Regions from separate parts of the Alteromonas sp. R7 genome, predicted to be linked through region 3. Evidence: predicted binding sites of a transcription regulator. Region 3 holds the regulator's gene; each other region holds the start of a gene.
What was found. The regulator FNR, encoded in region 3, switches genes on or off when oxygen is low (the NO sensors DNR and NnrR bind a similar motif). The targets are predictions, from matches to a motif close to TTGATCTAGATCAA.

Region 1 (6,125 bases), on a different contig from region 3:
GTGACATCCAGATACAAAAAAACGCACAAATGTGCGTTTTTTTATTGGTTGCATAAAGCTCTAGCAAAACAGAATAGCCAAATCTAGCTAATAAATTCGCTGTCAGGGTAGTTAAGCTTTAGTGTCTTCATCGCATTGTTACGCAATTCATCTAGGCCAAGCTGCTCATAACTTGAAACCATAATTTCGAGTGCTTGTTGCACTTGAGTGGTATTCGGGAAGTGCTCTATAACATAGCGACCACGGTTTGCAGCAGCAACATAAGCCTGGCGTCTCATGTAGAAACGTGCAATAGCGATTTCATAGCGAGCCAAGCGGTCTTTAATATGAACCATGCGCTGTTTCGCATCTGCGGCATATTTGCTATCTGGATATTGTTGAATCAGTCTGCGGAAATCTTCAAACGCAGCACGAGACTTCGACGGGTCTCTATCCGTACGGTCAATATTCATTAATTCTTGGAAAAGGTTGCTATCTGATTCCATGTTAGTTAATCCACGCATGTAATACGCGTAATCAACATCTGAATGGTTTGGATTCAGACGAATAAATCTGTCGATAGTGGCAAGCGTTTCTTCGTTTTTACCTGACTTATAATAGCTATAAATAAGGTCTAGCTGTACCTGATGGGATAGGGGACCGAACGGGTAGCGCGAATCTAGCGCGCTTAACGTTTGTGCTGCAGCGCTGAAGTTACCTACTTCCATGCTCTGCTTTGCTCTGTCGTACAGTTGCTGCGCACCCATGTTAGCTAATACGGCTTTTTCTTCATTATCTGAAGAGCTACATCCTGCGACAGATACCATAGCACCCAATAAAACGGGGGCCAGTAGACGAAATGATTTCATAATAATTCTATTTTCCTGCTAAACAGTTTTAATACTTCGCTGTCTAAGCTCATGTGTTAAACAACAACACTTTAATTGCATTCTAACGTACTAACGATGAGAAAAACCATACAAAAACGTAAACAAGGCAGTGTACAGCGTGAATACTTGTTATAATACCCTTTTTTAGACGTAATCAATGGTGTTATGACACAGTCGCCGAACACAATACAATTAGAAGCTTCAACGGAAGCTGCGCATTTTGGTTTACGGTTAGATCAGGTTTTGGCTGATTTGTTCCCTGAATATTCTCGTTCTAAGCTAAAAACTTGGATCCAAGATGGGAATGTTGCTGTAAACGGTGAAGTAATCACCGTGCCTCGCCACAAAATGCAAATGGATGAACTTGTTACTGTACAGGCCGAAATGGATGTACAAGTAACGAGCGAAGCGCAAGACATCGCGTTAAACATTGTTTATGAAGATGAACACATCCTAGTCATAAACAAACCAGCAGATTTGGTTGTGCATCCAGGTGCAGGGAACCCAAGCGGTACCGTGCTAAATGCCTTGTTAAATCATTGTCCAGAGATAGACAAAGTTCCACGTGCGGGCATTGTCCATCGCCTTGACAAAGACACGACGGGGTTAATGGTAGTAGCAAAAACAATTCCTGCTCAAACGCATCTTGTTGACCAACTTCAACGTCGGGAAATGAGTCGTGAATACGAAGCCGTTGCCTTAGGTACGATGGTCGCTGGTGGTATTGTAGATGCGCCTATTGGTAGACACGCAACAAAACGTACGCATATGGCAGTACGTGAAATGGGCAAACCAGCGGTCACTCATTTTCGTGTTATCGAAAAATTTCGCGCATACACGCACCTGCGTTTGAAGCTTGAAACTGGCCGTACGCACCAAATCCGCGTACACATGGCCCACATTAAGCATCCTTTGCTTGGCGACCAAGTTTATGGCGGGCGTCCTCGTCTTCCTAAAGGGGCGTCAGAAGAATTTATCGCTGCGCTTCGCGGATTCCAACGTCAGGCGTTGCACGCCGCACAGCTCTCGCTGTTTCACCCTGAAACGGAAGAGTGGATGACGTGGAAAGCTCCCCTACCTCAAGATATGCAGGACTTGCTTAAAGCCGTGAAAAAGGACACCGCGGACAATCCACAAGATATGCTTTAATGAGTAAGGCGAACTTATGACATTGTCATCTGCAAATTCACCTATATCATCCACGCTGGATTTGATTACTCCAGCGTGGTCATGTCCCGCAAATGTTGTTGCATACACAACGACAAGAATGGGAGGTACAAGCATAGGTGATTTTGCAGGTTTAAACGTTGGCGCCCACGTGGGGGACGACCTCCTACTAGTAAAAGCCAATAGAAGCCTGATTCCACATAGTGAAAAGATCACATGGTTGGAGCAAGTGCACAGCAACCGCGTGGTGTCATTGCCGAGCGCAGATACCACCGCTGATGCGTCGTATTCTTCTTCAACATCGCATTTTTGTGCGGTGATGACCGCAGACTGCGTGCCCATTTTATTGTGTGATGAAAGCGGTCAAGAAGTGGCGGCAGTACATGCTGGTTGGAAAGGTCTCGATACTAACATTATTGGAAGTGCTGTTTCACACTTTGGCAGCGAAGCAAAAAAACTCATCGCTTGGGTTGGTCCTGCAATCAGCGGGCCCTGCTACGAAGTTGATGTACAGTTGGCGAGTAAGTTTCGCCATATAGACGGTGCCATTGCCAATAGCTCTAATAGAGGGAAGTACTTATTAGATCTACCTCTAGTGGCACAGGTGCAATTGCAGCAAGCTGGCGTTGAGAGTATTACACAAAGTAACTTGTGTACTTACACTGACGAACAGCGTTTTTACTCCCATCGAAGAGCTACGCATCAAAACAAGCGCACGACTGGGCGTATAGTTAGCGTAATAGGCCTGCTTTAAATTGTTTCGAAAAAAGGCGGCAGTTTTAGTCTGATCACACAGTTGCGCTAGATCAAACTTCATACATTATTTGTTATCTTTTGGGCTAACTTTTTAATCTCATACTTGAATCGCAATTGAGCAGCCTACATAACTAGAACATAAATAATACCATTCCGCATAGATCATTACCCACTCAGCGAGAGTTAAAATGTTCGTAATTGCGGCGTGTTACCGCAGGTATAGTTGTTCATTAATTAGGTTGAAATTATGAGACTAGATAGATTTACCAGTAAATTTCAGCTCGCAATATCCGATGCTCAATCACTCGCATTGGGGCGAGATCATCAATACATTGAACCTGTCCATTTAATGACTGCCATGCTAAATCAGCAAGGCGGGTCAGTACGCCCTTTGCTTGACCAAGCAAACATCAATGTAAATGCGCTACGCTCAGCACTGAGCCAAGCTATTGAGCGCCTACCTCGTATTGAAGGCATTGGGGGAGATGTTCAATTAAGTAAAGACAGCGGCATTTTGCTAAATCTTTGTGACAAGATAGCGCAGCAGCGAAAAGACGAATACATCACTTCAGAAATCTTTGTTCTAGCGGCGCTACAAGATAAAGGGCGCTTGGGGGAAATCCTCAAAAGCCTGAATATCACTAAAGAAGCTATTGAAAGCGCAATAGACGACATGCGTGGTGGCCAGAAGGTCACGGATCCTAATGCTGAAGATGTACGTCAGGCGCTTGAAAAATACACGACAGATTTAACCGAGCGAGCAGAACAAGGCAAGCTCGACCCGGTCATTGGTCGAGACGATGAGATTCGCCGAACTGTTCAAGTACTACAGCGTCGAACCAAAAACAACCCAGTACTCATTGGTGAGCCGGGTGTGGGTAAAACGGCTATTGTTGAAGGGTTGGCTCAGCGCATCATTAATGGCGAAGTGCCTGAGGGCTTAAAGAACAAGCGTGTTCTTGCCCTTGATATGGGCGCGTTAGTGGCGGGAGCTAAATATCGCGGTGAGTTTGAAGAACGCCTTAAAGCAGTGCTTAATGAGCTGGCTAAAGAAGAAGGCCGCGTGATCTTATTCGTTGACGAACTGCACACCATGGTAGGTGCAGGGAAGGGCGATGGAGCGATGGATGCAGGTAATATGCTTAAACCTGCGTTAGCCCGTGGTGAACTTCACTGCGTTGGTGCTACAACACTGGATGAATATCGTCAGTACATTGAAAAAGACGCAGCACTTGAACGTCGTTTCCAAAAGGTATTAGTTGAAGAACCTAGCGTTGAAGACACTATTGCTATTCTGCGTGGCTTAAAAGAGCGCTATGAGCTCCATCACTCGGTAGATATTACTGATCCCGCTATCGTTGCAGCGGCAAGTTTGTCGCATCGTTATATTAGCGACCGCCAATTACCAGACAAAGCCATTGATCTTATAGACGAGGCTGCGTCTAGCATTCGATTGCAAATAGACTCCAAGCCCGAAGAGATGGATCGTCTGGAGCGTCGTATCATCCAGCTAAAATTGGAAGAGCAAGCTCTGGCCAAAGAAACAGATGATGCGAGTCATAAGCGACTTGAGATGATTGAGCTAGAGCGTGAGCAAGCGGAAACCAAGTACGCAGAGCTTGAGAAAGTGTGGCTGGATGAGAAAGACGCCATGCAGGGCACTCAAACCATTAAAGGGGAGCTTGAGCAGGCTAAACTTGACTTGGAGATAGCGCGACGTGCATCTGATTTGAATCGCATGTCGGAACTTCAGTACGGCCGTATTCCAGAGCTTGAAGCAAAGTTAGAGCAAGCGGCTGAAAACGAAACTCGCGAGACGACGTTACTTAAAAATAAAGTGACGGACGTTGAAATTGCAGATGTGCTTTCGCGATGGACGGGTATACCTGTAGCGCGAATGCTTGAGGGCGAGCGTGAGAAGTTGTTGCGTATGGAAGACGTACTTCACAAACGGGTTGTTGGACAAGAAGAAGCGGTTGAAGCGGTTTCAAACGCAATTCGCCGTTCACGTGCTGGGCTTGCGGATCCAAATCGACCTATTGGCTCATTCTTATTTTTAGGGCCAACTGGCGTGGGCAAAACTGAGCTCTGCAAAGCCTTGGCAGGCTTTATGTTCGATACTGAAGATGCCATGGTGCGTATCGATATGTCAGAGTTTATGGAAAAACACTCGGTAGCACGCTTAGTGGGTGCACCTCCTGGCTATGTTGGCTACGAGGAAGGTGGCTACTTAACCGAAGCGGTGCGTCGCAAGCCATACTCGGTCATTTTGTTGGACGAGGTTGAAAAGGCACATCCGGATGTATTCAATATTCTGCTTCAAGTACTAGATGACGGCCGGTTGACTGACGGGCAAGGACGTACTGTAGATTTTAAAAATACCGTTGTGATCATGACGTCCAACTTAGGTTCAGATATCATTCAAGATAAGCACAACGAAAGTCAGTATGGCGATATGAAAGCGTCGGTAATGAGTGTTGTAGGGCGACACTTCAGACCGGAGTTCATCAACCGCGTCGATGATATTGTGGTATTCCATCCATTAGGGAAGGAGCAAATAAAATCTATTGCTAAAATTCAGCTTGCCTCACTTCGCGCTAGGCTCGCAGAAAAAGGATATAAGCTTACTCTGTCTGCTGCGGCTATGGATAAATTGGCGGACGCGGGCTTCGACCCAGTGTTTGGCGCACGTCCGCTTAAGCGAGCGATACAAGTGCAGGTGGAAAATCCACTCGCGCATCAATTACTCGCTGGCGAATTAATACCGGAATCAACCATTCGTATTGATGCAGATGACAGCGGACTTTTCGTTGTCAGCAATTAAAACCAAAAGGCACTGGAGACAGTGCCTTTTTTATTGCCAGTAGATTCCGCGAAAGACCATTAATCGGCAGCTTCATAACAAAAAACGATTTACCAAAAAGCCACTGGTCGAATAGCGACAGATTACGCTTTCTTGTTTAATGAATTTTCCTAATACAGCTAATTAATTTTCTTGATTTAATAATGATAACTATTATCATTAACTTATTGTTGAGAGGGTTAAGAGGTTGCGATGCAGTTATATAATTCAAACGAAGCGGTAGTTTCTGCGCGCTCAATGCCCCGAGATATAGCTAAGCTTTGTGCGCATTTCATATTATGCATAATTGTGAGCGCAGTCGGTGCCATAGGTACCGGTTTTGCCGTATTTGCATTGAGTGTAAATCAAGCAACATTCTCGCCTGCAGATACTATTATATCTGCACTTACCGTGTTTTCTTTGTCTTTGTGTTTAAGTTGGTTTTCGCAAAGTTGGGGTAAGGCACTTCAGGCAATATCATTACTTTCATT
Region 2 (6,125 bases), on a different contig from region 3:
GCCCCATCCATTCGAGTTGATCAAGGTTGTCATTTTCGAACTGTCTACCGCCCACCGAAGGAAATAACGCAAATCGATAGTCAGTTTCCGCCACGGTGTGATGATGCAGCGTGCTGCCATTGAGAGAAATGGGCGCAGCCAATGGAATTTCGTTATCGATTAGCTCTGCAGCAAACGCGTGTTCTTCAAGAATTTGAGCGTCGGTCCATCGACCTGGGCGATAGAATTTTGCTACATAGCGCTGACCGTCTTCAGCCAAAAACTGATAGACGCGGTTTTCATAACTATTTAGTGCTAGCAAACCGCTTTGAAGAAAAATGCCCTGACTTTCCAGGGCATCTAATATGGTGTCTGGGCTAAGCCCAGAGAATGAAAAATCTGTCATCGATAAAGGAACTTAGTTGGCTCATCAACGGTAACCGTTTCCCCATCAATAGTGGTGGTTACACTGATAAAAATATCGGTAACCGTATCTTCCAGATTATAGGCGTCAGTTGCAACTGAAATTGGCGTGCTATACACCGCACCGCCTTCAACTGTTACAGTTTGCTCACCAATGTACTTGTAGTCAGGCAAACCTTTTACAGCAATAGAGTAGGTTTGGGTTTGCTGAGTTTTGTTAAGTACTTTTATTGTATAAACGTTCTCAATTAGCCCTTCATTCGTTTCGCGGTATAGCGAGTTTCTGTCGCGAATAATGTCAACTTCGGTGGGGCTGCGCATCCAAATATTGGCAAACAGCAAGCCTATCATCACCACTAAAACTACAAAGTAACCAATTAACTTTGGACGTAAAATATGAGTCTTACCGCCAGCTAGTTCTTCTTCAGAGGTAAAGCTTATCAGGCCTTTAGGATAACCCATTTTATCCATAACACCGTTACAGGCATCAACACAGGCGCCGCAGTTGATGCATTCGTATTGTAAGCCATTTCGAATATCGATACCGGTTGGGCATACCTGAACACACAGGTTGCAGTCTATACAGTCGCCTAACCCTTTTTCTTTTACTTGCTCGTGACTAAGTTTGCGTGGTCGCGGGCCGCGTTGCTCTCCACGCTTTGCATCGTACGATACAGTAAACGTGTCTTTGTCGAACATGGCAGACTGAAAACGCGCATACGGGCAGATGTGCGTGCACATGATTTCGCGCATGTAGCCAGCGTTTCCGTACGTACAGACGGCAAAGAAAATAACCGATAAACCTGCCCAGAAGCTGGTGTTAAATGTTACAAAATCGATAAACAGTTCATCAATTGGCGTAAAGTAGCCAACGAAGGTTAAAGCCGTTAACAGCGCTACCAATACCCAAGCGGTGTGCTTAGCTGTTTTACGCAAAAATTTATCTGCATCCATTTTGCGTGCATCTAGCGCTATACGCTTGTTGCGCGGGCCTTCGAATTTCTCTTCGAACCACGTATAAATGTATACCCACGTTGTTTGAGGACACATAAATCCACACCACACTCGACCAGCGAAAGTGGTGACGAAGAACAGCGCAAAGGCGGAAACAATAAATATGTAGGCCAGTAAAGTGAGATCTTGAGGCCATAAGGTTAGTGAGAATATAGTAAATCGCTGCTCACCAATATCGAGTAGCACGGCTTGATGCCCGTTGTACTGAATCCATGGAATGATGGCAAAGAGGCCCAAAAAGAAAAGGCCAAACATGCGTCTAAACGTCTCCAGAGGGCCTTGTACAGCCCGCACATAAATACGGCTACGAGAGTCGTGGCGTTTACCCTCAGGTCCACCTTTGGGTTTATGTACTTTTACCGGTGTAACGGTCTTTACCGGTATTTGTTCATTCATAGCTTAACCTTATGTGACGTAACGAACTGCCTGTGCAGTATAACTGCGTTCACAACGTCATATTTAATGTAGATCAATAATGCGGCGTATGGTGTATCTTTTTAAAGTTTCAGTCAATACTGAAACTTCAGAACGTAAGTCGTTTTTTGTTTTGATTTCCTCAGTCTATGTAACTTTGTAAATAGTTAAATACAGCTACGTGAATAATGAGGATTAATATAACGGCCAGATGCCATTTGATGCCCAACATCGACGATTAGGCTTTACGTACTATACATGAGTATAGTTTGCTGTATTTACAGGTAAACCGATATAACCCTATTATCGTCGATAATAATGTGGTCAATTACCGTTTGAATCGTGTACAGTGAGCATTGTGAAAATGTAAATTGGCAAAGTGTAGTTGAGCACATAGTGAGAAAGGTGCTAAAAAATTGGCGCTATTTGTAGTAAACGTCTGTCAAAGTTAGCTGAGAAGTCATGTTAAGGTTCTTTATCATCGCTGCTGAAATTATTGTTTTGGTAATTGTGCTGCGGTCTCCTTTTGTTCAGTATCTCTTTGAAGATATCCAGAACTCGCTTTCTGAATGGCTAGTTTCAATTGCCACCTTACCGGAGCGAGAAGAACTGCGTAGTTTACAAGATAAAATTAATATCCAGCTGAGTCCCTTAAAGCCTTACCAGCAAACATATGTTCAGCAAATCACCGCTGATAGCGCAAGCGTTAAACGTTTTTATCACACCTATTGTGAAAAGGACGATATAAACCCCAACTTTACGGGAACTAAACGCGTTCAACTATGCCTAATCATTAAACAGTCGTCATTTATGCAAGTAGCAAAGCGAGACTAGCCAATTTTAACAAGGCTGGTTAAATATAAAGCTGATATAAAAGCCGACAATTGCTGCATGCTAAGCTTTCTCTAAATGTCTTGCTAACTCATAGTTTAAACGACTGAATTTAGGAGCATAAAAGTGAATAAATTACGTACTTTTTCTTGTTTAAGCTGCGCCACAGCGGTGGGACTCCTTACCGTTTTTGCTCCCACTCAAGCCGCTGAGGTGAAGATAACGTGGGAAGAACCTGAGTCTTATAGCGATGTAAGACCAACCAATGAATCTCGTAAACGGTTCCGCGAACGAACGCTACAAGAGCTTGAAGAACACATTGTAGATTTGGCCAGTGATTTACCTGAGTCGCAAGTGCTGTCAATGACAGTAACAAATGTTGATTTAGCTGGCCAAGTTTGGCCAAGCCAGTTTGTCGGCTTCGGTAACGGTGCCGGTAGCGACGTCCGTATCATTAAGCGCGTTGATATTCCTAGAATGACATTCAGCTACTCGTTGGCTAATGCCGACGGTCAGGTCATTTTAAGTGGTGAAGATGTGAAACTTAAAGATATGGATTTTATGGAGTCGAATATTCGTCGCAATCGCACGGAATCGCTTTCTTATGAAAAAGCGATGCTTAACGATTGGTTTTCAGATACGTTTTCAACCCAAGTAGCAGCGAACGACTAATAGTTTCGTTCAAATCATAATAAAAAAGGTCACATATAGTGACCTTTTTTGCGTTCATAGCCCATATTTCACGGGCTATAGCAGAATAAGCTGCCTACAGATAATCAAACTCATTACCTGATATTGCAAGGGTGCTTCCAGGGCCAGCTTTATAAGCGGCTTTGTGCGCATCGCGACGTACTAATATACGTTCCATGTAGAAGTCACGTGTCTTCATCTTAGACGCTGCAAGTACTGCATTACCTGATGCCTGCGCTTTGTCGGCCATGCTGTACCACAGTACACCAATCAATGAATAGGCGCTGTATGCCAAGTAATCACAAGCAGCAGCTGCAGCGGTGGTGGCATCCATACCTAAGCAATCGGCTGAAGATGCACGCCAGTCATCAAGAATTCCTTGAGCCAGACCCTTCGCCTCACTGTCTTGAATGTCGCTGACCAAAGCGTTAAACGCATTATAGGTCGCTTCCATCATTTGACCGCCATCTCGGGTAAGCTTACGACCAATAAGGTCTAGCGCCTGAATACCGTTGGTGCCTTCATATAACATAGCAATGCGCACGTCGCGCATAAGTTGTTCCATACCCCATTCACGAATAAAGCCGTGACCACCAAATACTTGTACACCTAGGCTGGTGGTCTCAAGGCCCATATCCGTCATAAAAGCTTTGCAGATTGGCGTTAAAAACTGAAGTATCTTGTCGGCATCTTCTTTTTCTTGACCTTCACCAAGCTTCTCAACGTCCATAAACTTGGCATAGAAAAGTGAAAGTGCACGACAGCCTTCAATCAGTGATTTCTGCGTAAGTAACATACGCGCTACGTCAGGTTGAAAGACGATCGGGTCTGCTTTGCCTTCTGGATTTTGAATTCCCTGAGGTGCGCGAGACTGAACGCGTTCGCGGGCATAGGTCAGCGCGCCTTGGTAAGAGGCTTCTGCCGCCCCTAAACCTTGCAGACCTACTTGGAAGCGTGCATCGTTCATCATGGTGAACATACATGCTAGGCCTTGGTTTTCTTCACCTACAAGGTAACCCGTTGCACCGTCAAAATTCATCACGCAAGTCGGGCTCGCTTTGATCCCCATTTTGTGTTCGATGCTTCCCACTGACAAGCTGTTCGTCTCGCCAGGCTCATTGCTGGCATCTGGAAGGAACTTGGGCACTAAGAATAAGCTGATGCCTTTAACGCCTTTGGGAGCATCAGGCAGACGAGCTAGAACAAGGTGAATAACGTTCGAGCTCCAATCGTGATCGCCTGCGGTAATAAAAATCTTATTACCGGTGACTTTATAGCTGCCGTCGCCTTGTGGCTCAGCTTTGGTACTAAGCAAGCTCAAATCTGTTCCTGCGTGAGGTTCGGTCAGGTTCATGGTACCTGTCCACTCACCGCTGATTAGCTTAGCAAGGTAGATATCTTTTAATTCTTTACTGGCGTGCTTAGTAACCGCAAGTGTTGCGCTCTCAGTAAGCATGGTGGTTAAACGCCAGCTTAAGTTCGCCGCGTTTAGCATTTCGTGAACAGGCACAGCCATGGTGTACGGCAAGTCTTGCCCGTCGTACTCGGCAGTACCTAGCATTGCATTCCAGCCGTTAGCAACATATTCCTGATAGGCATCAGCGAAGCCTTTAGGCGTGGTAATTTTGCCGTCTTTTAGCGTACAGCCTTCTTCATCGCCTTCACGGTTAAGAGGGGCAACCACATCCAAAGCAAACTTTGCACCCTGTGCAATAATTTCGTTGGCAAGCTCGCTATCAAAGTCGCTGATACCGAGCTTTTCGTAGTGAGCATCAAGTCCAAGCCAGTCTTTTAACAAGAACTGAAAATCAGTCGTAGGGGCGTGGTACAGAGGCATGGATGACTCCTTTTTCAAACAAGTGTTTTAATTTTGTCTATTATAGTCACAAAAAGCGTAGTCCGAATAGTCCGTTAAAGGAAAGTTAATAATAAATTTGGATGATGTGGGTAATGATCTATGCGGACTGACATGAGAGAAACACATAGGTTTTCCAAGACTCATGGACTTTAAATGTGCAGCAAAGGTCACACAGGCTCTGGTGATTATGTCTGACGCATTGATGTTAATATAGAAAAGTGAACTCAAGTGGTAGGCTCGCTTGCAATTCAAATTCTCACTGGCATGCTTAGCTTACATTGAAATAACCCGTTCACATACGCACAAGCAACACGGTACATAAAAACATGAATTCAGAAAGCGCGAAGAAAAACCTTAAACATAGCAGTGATGATGCGCAGATCCCGGTTTGCATTGTAACGGGGGGAAGCTTGGGTATCGGTTTTGCGGTATGCAAGCTGTTTAGTCAAAACGGTTATCAAGTCATTAATTTAGATATCAGAGACTTTGAGCAAGCGTTACCTAATGCTATCTGGAAGCCGTGTGATGTAAGTGTTGTGCGTAATATTGAAGCCGCGGTGAATGAGGTTATTAGTTCTTATCAACGCATAGACGCATTGGTGTGTAATGCCGGTATACATGTTTCAGCAACCATTGAAGACACTGATGAAGCGCTGCTTGATAAGGTACTAAACTTGAACGTAAAAGGGGCGTATGGCGCGATTAAATCTTGCCTGCCAACCATGAAAGAGCAGGGCAGCGGCGCGATTGTGGTGATGGGCTCAGATCAGTCCTTTATCGGAAAGCGCAATTCGTTTGCCTACGGGGTCAGCAAAGGTGCGTTGGCGTCTATGGCGAAAACCACTGCGCTTGACTACGCACCCTATAACATCCGCGTTAACGCGGTATGCCCGGGTACCATCGAAACGCCTCTATT
Region 3 (6,125 bases):
AATTCCAGGCGGGTTCCGCTTGTTCACTTTAGCGGGGACTTCGGTCAACTCTTCTTCCACTTTTTCAATCACATCAGAAGCAATGCCTTCTTCAGTCTTTACATTGCCAGCCGAGACGCTGTCTTTTTCGTCTTTTTTCTCTAGGGCTTTTTCTTCTTTGTTGTCAGGGGAAAACCATTGCCGTAGTACGTTTTGACTCTTTGTAAAAAAGTCCTCAGTTTTGCGCTGGTTTTCTTCATGATCTTGTCTCAACTTTTCAAGACGAAGTGGTCGGAAATCGGCGTTAAGGTTAACCGCGATTACAAAATCGGCTCCTAATTGGCGACATAAGTTCACCGGTACAGGGTTTACAACGGCACCGTCTACCAACCAACGATCACCGTGTGCTACGGGCGCGAAAAGTGCGGGAATAGCGCAGGATGCTTGAATGGTGTCTCCAATAGGACCAGAGTTAAACACCACTTCACGGCCTGTATAAAGGTCGGTAGCTACAGCCGCAAACGGCTTAAGCATGTCTTCATAAGTCGATTCACAAAACTCGCTTGCTAGCTTGTCGAAAACCTTCTGTCCGCTGGCAATGCCGCCGCGTCTAAGTCCTACACCCATAAGAGCAAGTACCTGCCAGTCGCTGAGGGAACAGGCCCACTCTTTCAATCCTTCCAGCTTGCCACTTGCGTAGGCAGCACCAACATAGGCACCAATAGAGCATCCCGCTACAACGTCAATTTTTACGCCGAGTTTTTCTAATGCTTCAATTATGCCAATGTGAGTCCAGCCCCTTGCGGCACCGGCACCTAGCGCAAGTCCGATTTTCATTTACTTAGGTTCCATAATGTTTATTACTTCAATAGTATTATCTTCATCACTGAAGTCCGTACTATTTTCTGTAGTGAAAGAAGGTTCATCGAACCCGATATCACCGTCTTCTACCGGGCCTTCTTGTGTAGCTATAGCTTTAAAATCATAAAGGTTGCTGTCGATTAAGTGTGAAGGCGCTACGTTTTGAAGCGCACGGAACATCGACTCTATACGACCTGGGAAGCGACGGTTCCAGTCTTGAAGCATAGCCTTTATGTTTTGGCGCTGTAGGTTTTCTTGTGAGCCACAAAGGTTACACGGAATAATCGGAAATTCAGCGGCCTGAGAATATTTCTCGATGTCTTTTTCTGTGCAGTACGCCAATGGACGAATAACGATGTGTTCACCGTTGTCGCTGACTAGCTTTGGCGGCATAGACTTAAGCTTGCCACCATGAAACATATTGAGGAAAAACGTTTCTAGCATGTCGTCGCGGTGATGACCTAATGCAATTTTAGTCGCACCTAACTCTTTTGCCGTGCGGTACAGAATACCACGGCGCAAGCGAGAACAGAGAGAGCAAGTCGTCTTTCCCTCTGGAATTTTGTCTTTAACAATAGAGTAGGTGTCTTCTTCTACAATTTTGTAGTCAACGCCAATGCTTTCTAGATATTCAGGCAAGATATGTTCTGGGAAACCAGGCTGCTTTTGGTCAAGATTAACCGCAACGATATCAAAGTGAATAGGCGCAATCTTCTTTAAAAACAATAAAATATCTAGCATGGTGTAGCTGTCTTTACCGCCAGATAAACACACCATTACTTTGTCGTTGTTTTCAATCATACCGAAATCGCCAATGGCTTTACCCACATTGCGGCGAAGTCGTTTCTGAAGTTTGTTGAAGTTGTACTTTTGCTTACTTTGCGCAGCATTTAATGGCGACGCGTCAGCACTGTTTGTGCCTAAACTCATAATTAACTAGCTTGGTTTGTGATAAAGCCACCATTATACATTAAAGCGGCTTTTCGAGACCATGCTTGTGAAGTTAAATTTGTTGGTGACATACCGTGTTGGCCGCTAAGTAACGGCAAACACGGGCTATGCGGTACTGATGAAAAGACTACACCGACAACGGCGACACAAATCCATCTGGCTTAATAGCAAGCACATCGCAATTGAGTTCGTCGATCACGTGTTCTGCAGTGTTACCAATTAGGGCCGCTGAAATGCCCACACGGCCAACGGTACCAATAACAACCAGCTCTGCATCCAGTCTTTTTGCCACTTGCGGGATAACTTTTTCCGGAAGGCCTTCTCTTACTACGCATTTGTTTTCAGGAATACCGTACTTTAACGCGTGACTACGCATTTCTTTTAAATGATGATTTTTTACCGCGTCGTGATAGGTATCGGGGTCGAACTCAGGTACTTCTATGGCGATATTAAGTGGTGTAGAAGGGTAACTGTTGACCAAATTTACGCTACCTTTCAATAAAGAGGCGTAGTCGTTAGCAATGAGGGTGAGCTTATCGTTAAGTGCGGCATGCTCATCGTCTTCACTGCCTACGTTTACTGCAGCAATAATCTCTCCTCCTTCTGGCCAGTCGTGCTCTTTAACGAGCAATACTGGGCGAGGGCATTTACGCATTAAATGCCAGTCGGTGGGGGTGAAAATAACAGAAGCAAGATCGTCGTGCTTTTTGGTTGCCTTTACCACTAAATCTATCTGATTGTTTAGGGTGTAGTAAATAATCGACTCATACGCACGATTATTCCATTCTACAACGATATCAGTTTCAGTGAATCCTTGTTCTCTTAAGTGGGTGGCAAGCCATTTTGCATGCTCCTTTGTAACTGCATCGCGCATTGACTCGCGCTCATCCGGGCTAAGCATGGTCGTCATATCATAAGATAAGTCGTATACCACCATCATTGCGGTAACTGAAGCGCCTGTTTTTGAAGCGAGTTCATAAGCTCGGCTTAGTGCAGGTTGGTTATCGCGCTCGGCATCTACCACGGCCAGAATTCGTTTACACTCAATCATAACGTCCCCCTAACTACGAAACTTAGTAGCGGCTGTCGAAATCGAAGCTTTCTAATACTAACTATAAACGACATTGGGAAAAACGTAAGTTGTTTTAGATCAAGAATTTTACGAGGCGACCATGAGTGAACCTACCTAATTGAATATGGAGCAACCGGCGTGGCGCTGAAAGGGAAGATAGGTGGCTAACACAGGTTACAAAAAAGCGCGCTTAGTGCGCGCCTTATTTAACACTTAAAAAGGACTAACCGCAGACAACGCTAGGGCCGTTAAGCGCCGCTAGTTTGGTGTTTAGCCTATCGAAATCCAAAATAGTAATAAGCCTGCCGTCTACTTTTATGATGTTGTCTTTTTGAAAACGGCTTAACAGACGACTAATCGTTTCAATCGTTAATCCTAAATAGTTTCCAATTTCGTTGCGCGTCATGGTTAAGTGGAATTCTCTATGGGAAAAGCCACGCTCTTCAAAGCGTTGCGACAGGTGTGAGATGAAATACAGTAAGCGCTCTTCTGCAGTTCGCTTGTTTAAAAGCATGATCATGTCGTGATCTTGTTTTATCTCAGCGCTCATGAAGCTCATGATCTGGTGGCGTAGCTTTGGAAATTGCACTGACATTTCGTCGAGGGTCTCGTAGGGAAGCTCACACACCATGGCAGTTTCTAACGCAGAAGTATAGCTTTGGTGTTTGTTCTCTCTTAGTGCATCGAAACCGATAATATCACCAGGAAAGTGGAAGCCGGTAATCTGTTCTTCACCTTCGGTATTAGTCACAAATGATTTGAATGAACCGGTTCTCACTGCAAATAGAGAACGGAATTTATCACCAGTTTGAATCAGCGTGTCACCTTTATGAAGCGGCTTCTTGCGTTCAATAATATCGTCAAGAGATTCGATTTCTGTTTTGTTTAACGCCACCGGTAAACACAGGTGACTGAAACTACAGTTTTGACAGTGAATAGAAAATTGGCTTCCTTTGCTCATAATGCACGCTCTCTAAAAGAATACCCGACAATAATACACCCATTTTTAAACGATTGCGCCATGAATAAGATAAGATGCATATATTGCCATTATTACTGCAATAATTTGTCTAAAATGGTTATGCTGAAAACTTCGAACAATATATTGGCTACCAGCGCTTGCAGCGAGCAAGGTGGGTAATGTACCCAAACCGAAGAAGAACATAATAGCAGCGCCTTCTAGCGCGTTACCCGCCGCGAGAGACCAGGTAAGTGTGGAATACACCAAACCGCAAGGAAGCCAACCCCAAATAAAACCATAAGGCAACGCACTTAAAGGGGTCTTAAATGGCAAAAAGCGTTTTGAAAGCGGCTGGACTTTGGAAAATAGGCCTTTACCCGCATTTTCCAGCACTGTTAAGCCAGTCCACCACTTACCCAAATAACACGCCAGTAGAAGCAACATGATTCCGCTAAGTAGGGAAAGGGCATAGTTGGCAAGAGGTATATAATCTGCTGCAATTTTTCCAAGTGCCCCGGTTATTGCTCCGGCGATGGTGTAGCTCACTATACGTCCCATGTTATAGGCAAGGGTATAGGGTAGTGCTGAAGCGCCTTTAGGGGATACCATCCTTAGCGCAGCGACAATTCCACCGCACATTCCCACACAGTGAACTCCACCGGCTAAGCCGATAAGAAAGGCAGAGAAGTAGTTAATCCCTTCCATGTGGCGCTTGGCTTTTGTCTACTTTACTGTCTTGAAGTTGCTTGCGTTGCTCAGCTAGCTTTTTTTCTTCTGGCGGAAGATCATCGTCAAACAGTATGCTATACCCTTGGCGATCCAAATCTTCAAATTGATTGGTTTTCACCGCCCAAAAGAATATCACGATAGCGACGGCAACAATGATGATGGCGATTGGAATTAATACGTAAATAATACTCATGCTATTTGCTCAAAAGTCGCGTTGAGTTTGTGACCACAATGATACTGCTTAACGACATACCAACAACAGCCATCCACGGTGAAAGTAGGCCTGATACGGCGAAAGGTAAGATCAAAACGTTGTAACCTACCGACCAGCCGATATTTTGCCTTATTTTTTGCTTCACTTGATGCGCAGTTCGAATAAGCTCTGGTACAGAAAGCAGCTGATCTCCAAGCAGTATCACGTCGGCGGCAGTTTTAGCCACGTCTGTGGCATTACCCACTGCAATTGCCACATCAGCGCTGGCAAGAACTGGAGCGTCGTTGATACCGTCACCCATCATCATCACTTTCGCGCCAGATTGCTGCATAGCTTGAACGGCTTCGTACTTTTGCTCAGGTGTTAGGCCACCTTTAGCGGTCGAAATTGGCAATGGTGCGGTAAGCGCATTAACGTTTTGCTGTGTATCACCACTTAAAACGGCGAGGGTATGGCTTGCAGCTAATATATCGAGAGTTTCTTGCGCATCTTCTCTTAGTGAATCCTTTACTTCATACGCCGCCATAATACGCCCCTTAACCGTGAGAAACACGTTAGCTGAAGGGAACGCTTCAATGAGTTTTAGCTGTGATTCGTGAACGCTGAATGCTGCAGATCCCATAGAAAACAACGTGTCATTGATCTCACCGCTGATACCACCTCCTGGCGTAACGGTAAAATTAGTCACTTTGTGTACCGTGTTATCGATGGCGTCAGCACTACCGCTAAAGGCTATATCGTCGCTAAAGGCTTTGGCAATCGGATGTTCAGAGCGTGACTCCAAAGCGCGCGCAATTGATAGCGCACTATTACTATCCACGCCGTCAGCGTACCAGGCATTTGAAATAGTAAATTTGCCTTTTGTGAGCGTGCCGGTTTTGTCTAAAGCGATGGTGTCAATGTCAGTAATTTGTTCTAGCGCATCGGCCCGTTTTAGTAAAATACCTTGTCGGTTTAACTTTGCCATAGCGCAGGTTAACGCTGATGGCGTAGCCAACCCTAGTGCGCAAGGGCAGGTTGCAACCAGCACCGATATGGTGATCCAAAATGCCTCGTCGCTACCCTGATACGCCCAAAAGCCATAGGTTAACGCCGAAATCAGCAATACCGCGGTAACGAAATAGCGAGAAAAATTATCGGCTATCTGCGCTGCTTTAGGCTTACTCGCCATCGCACTTGCTTGCAGTCGTACAATTTGATTTACCAGCGCATTTTTAAGGGTCTGCGTAACCGTAATGGTTAGCGTACCATCTTGACAAACCGTGCCGCCGTAAACCGGGCTACTGTTCGACTTACGCACGGGGTTAAACTCGCCGGTAAGCATTGATTCGTCAACCGCTGCGTTGCCGTCGGTTACC

Region 1: a site for FNR is predicted at 2,833-2,846, ahead of clpB (ATP-dependent chaperone ClpB). Genes of this name have one in related genera too.
Region 2: a site for FNR is predicted at 1,876-1,889, ahead of ccoG (cytochrome c oxidase accessory protein CcoG). Genes of this name have one in related genera too.

What each region holds. Positions count from the first base shown of each region.
Region 1 is NZ_JBVTQX010000001.1:653,290-659,414, forward strand. Features, by position in the region: gene AC0J2X_RS02810 (outer membrane protein assembly factor BamD) at 84-848, opposite strand; gene rluD (23S rRNA pseudouridine(1911/1915/1917) synthase RluD) at 1,035-2,018, shown strand; gene pgeF (peptidoglycan editing factor PgeF) at 2,035-2,790, shown strand; gene clpB (ATP-dependent chaperone ClpB) at 3,040-5,616, shown strand.
Region 2 is NZ_JBVTQX010000002.1:522,976-529,100, reverse strand. Features, by position in the region: gene AC0J2X_RS05105 (serine/threonine protein kinase) at 1-385, opposite strand, end outside; gene ccoG (cytochrome c oxidase accessory protein CcoG) at 382-1,812, opposite strand; gene AC0J2X_RS05095 (hypothetical protein) at 2,293-2,664, shown strand; gene AC0J2X_RS05090 (DUF3016 domain-containing protein) at 2,788-3,333, shown strand; gene AC0J2X_RS05085 (acyl-CoA dehydrogenase family protein) at 3,428-5,188, opposite strand; gene AC0J2X_RS05080 (SDR family NAD(P)-dependent oxidoreductase) at 5,536-6,125, shown strand, end outside.
Region 3 is NZ_JBVTQX010000004.1:262,001-268,125, reverse strand. Features, by position in the region: gene AC0J2X_RS08795 (patatin-like phospholipase family protein) at 1-816, opposite strand, end outside; gene ttcA (tRNA 2-thiocytidine(32) synthetase TtcA) at 817-1,770, opposite strand; gene uspE (universal stress protein UspE) at 1,919-2,842, opposite strand; gene fnr (fumarate/nitrate reduction transcriptional regulator Fnr) at 3,087-3,824, opposite strand; gene AC0J2X_RS08775 (sulfite exporter TauE/SafE family protein) at 3,870-4,529, opposite strand; gene ccoS (cbb3-type cytochrome oxidase assembly protein CcoS) at 4,516-4,746, opposite strand; gene AC0J2X_RS08765 (heavy metal translocating P-type ATPase) at 4,748-6,125, opposite strand, start outside.